DNA from 2 places in the Clostridium sp. 10cd* genome. Region 2 is predicted to be linked to the other one. Evidence: riboswitches for the same ligand, from Rfam matches in the RefSeq annotation. Region 2 holds a riboswitch; the other holds the start of a gene.

Region 1 (3,361 bases), 1.9 Mb from region 2:
AAGGATGCCAGCGGCAATACCACAAGTGTAAAGCGCAGTGTTCAGGTATGTGCTGATCCAACGAATACAAAGCTGTATTATGATCATGACAGCTATGACAACACCATGGAGGAATGGTGGTTTAATAAAAGCAAGGATCATCAGCGGACAACAGGTGCCAAGGATGAAAAGCTGTTAAAGAAATACGATTCCTATTATCAGGGACCGAAAGAAAAAGTAATTTATCTGACCTTTGATGAGGGCGGCAATGATATCACCTATATCAAGCAGATTGCGGAGGTCCTGAAAAAGAATGATGTGCAGGCAACCTATTTTTTGACCAGAAATTATATCAAAACAGAAGCAGATTTCATCCGGCAGCTTGTTCAGGATGGCAATGTAATCGGAAATCACAGCTGGCATCATTACGATATGACAACACTGGCGAATGCCTCCAGCATCGATAAATTTGTTGCAGAGATTACGGAGACAGAAAAAACGTATATGGAGGTTACCGGGCAGCCGATGAAAAAGGTTTTCCGTTTTCCGAAGGGCGGCAGCAGTGAGCGTGCGATGAAGCTGGTAAAGGACCTTGGCTACAGCAATTATTTCTGGAGTCATGCCTATTACGATTATGCGAGTGATGTTTCGGGGAGTGAGGCATTGAAGACGATGATGGAGCATTACCATGAGGGGGCGATTTATCTGCTGCATCCGAGCAATAAGGGGAATTATGAAGCGATGGATACCTTTATCAAAAATATGAAGGATCTTGGCTATGACTTTAAAACCGTGGATACCATACCATCGGATGCTCAGGAGAAATGATACGACTCTATCCATAAACATGATGCTGAGGTAAAAATATACTGGTATTTTTACCGATCTTATTCTATAATGATGCACAGGGTGATATGCATGAAAAAGAAACACTGCTATGCCATCCTGTGCATTATCTGGATGCTTGTAATTTTCTGGTTCTCCGCACAGGTTGCGGATGATTCTCAGGAAATGAGCGATTTCTTTGTGCACCTTCTGGATGCTGTATTCTCTCTGGATATCATGAGGAATGAAATCATTCGGGATATGACAAGCTTTCTGGTACGCAAGGCGGCACATATGAGTGAATATGCGGTACTGGCCATTTTATTTGGTCTTACGATACGGGAATACAAAAAGGAGCCATGGCTGCTTCTGGCACTGGCGGCTACGGCTGCCTATGCGGCAACGGATGAATTTCATCAGCTGTTTGTCCCTGGCAGAAGCGGACAGCTCAAGGATGTTTTGATTGATACGGCAGGTGGTGCCCTCGGGCTGGTTCTGCTTGCTCTTATTCTATATCTGAAGCGCAGACGGAAAATGAAAGAAACTGAAAAACTTTCATGAAATATTCAGGGGCCATTGACAAATGTCGGGATTTAAGCTAAAGTATATAAGACAGAAAAATCGTATAGAGGCAGCGATGCGTCAGAGTAAAAGCTGGAGTCGGCAGACCGGGATAGCTTTGAAAGGTAATCATCGCCGAAGAGGCTGCATTGGCGGATGCACTTCTGGGGTCATGGGAAATACTCATGGCACTCCTTCGTTAAGAAGAGGAGCTATTAACAACTCTGCTTTATGTGTGAGAGTCGTGTAATAGCACGGCTTTTTTGTTATTCCATGGTATTTCACCGATGGTGTATACACAGGCGGTATATGTGAAAAGAAAAAAAGAAAGAGGGACTATTTATGAAGAAAAAATTAGTAACGGCAGCTTTTGCCATGACACTGCTTTTGACTGGATGCGGCAGCAGTGATGACGACAAGAATGTTTCAAAGAATACAGGAAAGGAAACCTTTACGGTTGGTATGGAGTGCAATTATGCGCCGTTTAACTGGCAGACGAAGGAACAGACGAAAACGAGTGTTTCCATTGGCGGTGCCGGCTTCTGTGACGGTTATGATGTACGTGTTGCACGTCAGATTGCAAAGGATCTCGATCGTGAGATCGTCATCAAAAAGGTATCCTGGGACGGCCTGCAGCCGGCTTTGGAATCCGGTGAAATCGATGCGATTATTGCCGGTATGACAAAGGATGAAACACGTGAAAACGGAATTGACTTCACATCCCCGTACTATGAATCCGAAATGGTTATGATTGTACGCAAGGGGGACAAGGCTGCGAAATTCAATGATATCCAGCAGTTCAAGGGTAAGACCATCATCGGACAGAAGAGCACGAACTATGATACGATTATCGATCAGATCAAGGGTGTAAAGCATGCGACACCAAAGGCAACGTATCCGGAAATGATCCTCTCCCTGCAGAACAAGGAAGTGGATGGCATTACAGCAGAGCTTCCGGTTGCCGAGGGGGCCGTGGAAGCGAATAAGGATTTAACGATCGTTCACTTTGCGAAGGGCAAGGGCTTTGATATTGACACGTCCGTATCTGTCGGTCTGAAAGAGGGAAGCCGTGATTCCGAGCTGTTCAATGCTGTACAGAAATCACTGGATGGAATTTCCAAGGAAACAAGAGATCAGTGGATGAAGGAAGCAAGAGAGAGTCAGCCGAAAACAGAATAACAAAACAGAATAGGAGATTACCATGATGATAGTAGCATCCGCAAAACCGGATGGGATGTTTGCCCAGGCCTGGTGGATTTTTCAGGACAACATTCCGCTGTTCTGGTATGGGATTAAGATAACACTGCTTCTGGCGGTGTGCGGTACACTGATCGGATTACTGATCGGTTTGCTGTTGGGAGGTATCCGTGCTGTGCGTATAGAAGAGCGCGATGCACCGGTATCCCGCATAATTAAAAAGATACTGCACGGCTTTGTCGGTCTGTATGTATGGATTTTTCGTGGAACACCGATGATGGTACAGGCGCTGATCATCTATCACGGTCTTCGTCCGGTACTGAACTGGTCACCGGTAACTGCCGGTATTACGATTATTTCCATCAATACAGGGGCATATATGGCAGAAATCATCCGTGCCGGTATCCAGTCGATTGACAAGGGACAGAATGAGGCAGCCCGCAGTCTGGGGATGACCTCCACACAGACGATGATGAGCATTATCTTACCTCAGGCGATTCGTAATTCCTTCCCTTCGATCGGAAATGAATTTATTGTCAATATCAAGGACAGCTCCATGCTGAATGTCATCGGTGTGATTGAACTGTATTTCCAGTCCAGCTCCGTTGCAGGAAGTCTGATGCTGTATGTACCGACCTTTATCGTAGCGGCTATTCTGTATCTAATGCTGACGACACTGGCAACCCAGCTTCTCTCCTTTGTTGAGGGGCGCATGAATATGCCGAGATCATCCGGGCCGTCTTCTCAGAGCGTACCGGTAGAAAGGGTGAGTGAAGTATATGAATAGCATCATAGAAAT
Region 2 (3,361 bases):
TGGCACTTGCCACAATGACCACCTGATCCCCCTGTGCCTTCAGCTTCGCCGCATGTGCTGCGACTGCTTTAATCTGTGCAATCGTACCGACGCTTGTTCCTCCATACTTCTCTACAACATTCATACCTTGATTTCCTCATCACATTCCAGCTTGCACATATCCTCATATGTTTCACGTTTTACCACAAAGCGCACCTTACCATCCTTTACAAACACAACAGCAGGTCTGCCCAGACGGTTGTAATTGCTTGCCATACTGTAGCCGTAGGCACCGGTTGTATACAAGATTAACAGATCGTTTGTCTGTGCGCGCGGCAGCCGGACGTTTTCCACCAGAATATCTCCGGACTCACAGCATTTTCCGGCAACGGTCACCGTTTCACTTTTTTCCTCGTCCATACGGTTCGCAATATCACATGCATAGGCTGCCTGATACAATGCCGGACGGATATTGTCCGACATACCGCCATCCACAAAAATATACTTTTTGTTTTCCGTCTGCTTCTGATACCCGATGCGGTACAAGGTGGAGCCTGCCTCCGCAACAATGCTTCGTCCCGGTTCAATCATCAGTTTTTCCAACGGCAGCTGATAACGGTCACGCTCCCATTTGCAGGTATCCAGAATTGTCTGGCACACTTCCTGAAGCGGAATCGGGTGATCCTCACTCGTATAGTAAGCCGCAAAGCCGCCTCCCAGATTTAATGCTTTCGTGGTGATGCCGTATGCCTTTTGCATATCGTCCACGAATTTCATCAGTGTCTGAATTTCCGCCACATAGGCATCCTTATCAAAAATCTGAGATCCGATATGGGAGTGGAAGCCTTCAAAGGCAATATTGGGAATACTCGTCAGTGTCTGAATCATATCGCGGATATCCTCCATACGACTGATGGAGATACCGAACTTGCTGTCCAGATGTGCCGTTACAATATATTTATGGGTATGTGCCTCAACGCCCGGATTCACGCGAATCAGTGTACGAACGGTGGTGCCGACACGCTGTGCCGCTTTTACCAGCAGCTCGCATTCCATGGCATTATCGACAACGATGCACCCGACGCCAGCTTCCAGTGCCATAATCAGCTCATCCCATGTTTTATTATTGCCGTGAAAGTAGATCTTTTCCATTGGGAAGCCGGACTGCATGGCGGTATATAACTCACCGCCGCTGACAACATCCAGACACAGACCGTGGATTGCCGCCATCTGAACGATTGCCTTACAGGAGAACGCCTTGGATGCATACAGAACCTCGGTATCAAAATTCTCACTTTGAAACAGCTCGTGAAACTGGCTCATTTTCTGTGTGATTTTGTTCTCATCATACACATATAGCGGAGTACCGCAGGCATTCGCCAGCTGTTCTACGGAAACTCCGGATATTTCCAACACTTTTTTACTCATTTCCATCACCTCATTAAAAAATGCCAGCAGGGGACGCGTACCCTTACTGACATTGTAGTTCACCTTATGACAATAATGATAGCACATCTACTGATGGTAGACAGTCTTATGGATCTTCTCCATAAGCCCACCACAACCCTATGCCTAAGGCTGCAGTTCGGCGGAATTGCTGAAACCAGCTGTCAGGTGTCTGCCGACTCCAGCTGATGTAGTCGCTCCCGCGCCTCTATCTATTTTTCTGTATCATATCACTATTCAAGGTAAATTACAACCGTTTTATGAAAATTAAATGTATAAATTTCATAAAATGAAAATATTTACATGAGGGATGGTTTCCTATATAATAAACATAACATAGAGCAGGGAGGATGAAGGATATGTTAGAGAGAATACAGAAATATCGCAGGGACCTGCATCAGATACCGGAGCTGGAGCTGGAGCTGCCGAAAACACAACGCTATCTGCAAGAGGCGCTCAGGGATCTTCCCTGTTCGTTAAGCTCACCGATTCCAAGCAGTGTTGTGGCTTTTTTTGACGCAGGAAGAAAGGAAAGCATCGCCTTTCGCAGTGATATGGATGCATTACCGGTAACAGAAGCTACCGGCAGAGCGTTTGCTTCCAGACACACAGGATGCATGCACGCCTGCGGACATGACGGTCACATGGCAATGCTGCTGGAGTTCGCACACCAGCTGTCTGCGTATTATAAAGAGCTTCCACACAACGTGGTATTGATTTTTCAGCCGGGAGAGGAAACACCGGGCGGAGCGGAGCCGATGTGCAAAAGCGGTATCTTTGAACAGTATCATATCAAACGGATTTTCGGTTTTCATGTATGGCCAATGCTGGACAAGGGTGTGATTGCCACACGCAGAAACGAATTTATGGCACGCTCCAGTGAGGTGAATATCGATATTACCGGAAAAAGCGCACATGCGGCAAAGTATCAGGAAGGTATTGATGCGATGGAGATTGCGGCGCGCTATCTGCTGGATGTATATACGATGGAACAGGAGGAGCTGTCAGCGGAAACCTATCGTTTACTGCGCTTTGGTTTACTGAAGAGCGGTACGGTTCGCAATGTTGTTTCGAATGCTGCCCGTATGGAAGGAACCCTTCGTGCCTTTCAGGATGAAACCTATCAGTATATGAAAAAGCGTATGCTGGAGCTGGCGAAGCCGTATGAAGAACAGGGGGCAGTGTTCTCTTTTGATATCAATACCGGCTATCCTGCAGTCATGAATGACGCTGCCCTTGTGGATCAGGTGCTGAAGCTGGATCCGAATATCGTGCTGCTGGAGAAGCCTGAAATGATTTCCGAGGATTTTGCCCATTATCAGCGAAGGGTGCCGGGTGTGTTTTTCTTTCTTGGAACAGGTACCGGGATTGCCCTGCATGCTCACAATTTTGACTTCGATGAAGAGGTACTGGAAGCAGGGGTTAAAGAATACTGTAAGCTGAGCAGGATGGAATAAAGCGGATACAGCTATCAGGTATTCCTACAGCATAGAAGGAAAGAGGTATTGTAGCTGTGATTGAAAACTGTTAACGATTTTCTTTCATCAGCAAACAGAGGAAGCAGCTGTAAAGGTGATAAAGAGCACTGTGTCAGTTAAAATCTACGTATTTCAGAGAATGGCTTTATCCTCATAATACGTCAGATATCCTTTATTTCAGATATATAGAGTGAACATCGGATACGTAAAAAGGAAGCTCCGCATCTATAAACAATAGAATGAGGAACTTCTTTTCTTTATGAAGCTATAAAACAAGGAAAACTGATTTTCCGTTATTCAGCGGATGGCTATCGAACGCTCCAGATTAAATGCTCGACTTTTTTACTGTTTACAACCTCATAATCGCTTTTATGACCCTGCGGTCCATAGCTGTAAGTAACACGCTCGCCACATGTTGTTTCATCCCGCAGCCAGTCTTTGCAGGAGGAGTGAATCTG

Evidence for each region. Region 2 has a riboswitch for lysine ahead of lysA (diaminopimelate decarboxylase). Riboswitches for the same ligand answer to the same signal wherever they lie in the genome.
Region 1: it holds a riboswitch for lysine, as region 2 does, so the genes downstream of both, ACG3M1_RS14900 (transporter substrate-binding domain-containing protein) here and lysA (diaminopimelate decarboxylase) in region 2, are expected to answer to the same signal.

Annotation. Positions count from the first base shown of each region.
Region 1 is NZ_CP172347.1:3,007,755-3,011,115, reverse strand. Features, by position in the region: gene ACG3M1_RS14910 (immunoglobulin-like domain-containing protein) at 1-807, shown strand, start outside; gene ACG3M1_RS14905 (VanZ family protein) at 898-1,365, shown strand; lysine riboswitch at 1,423-1,588, shown strand; gene ACG3M1_RS14900 (transporter substrate-binding domain-containing protein) at 1,708-2,544, shown strand; gene ACG3M1_RS14895 (amino acid ABC transporter permease) at 2,567-3,349, shown strand; gene ACG3M1_RS14890 (amino acid ABC transporter ATP-binding protein) at 3,342-3,361, shown strand, end outside.
Region 2 is NZ_CP172347.1:362,324-365,684, forward strand. Features, by position in the region: gene ACG3M1_RS01840 (aspartate kinase) at 1-124, opposite strand, end outside; gene lysA (diaminopimelate decarboxylase) at 121-1,407, opposite strand; lysine riboswitch at 1,479-1,644, opposite strand; gene ACG3M1_RS01850 (M20 metallopeptidase family protein) at 1,785-2,882, shown strand; gene ACG3M1_RS01855 (copper homeostasis protein CutC) at 3,212-3,361, opposite strand, start outside.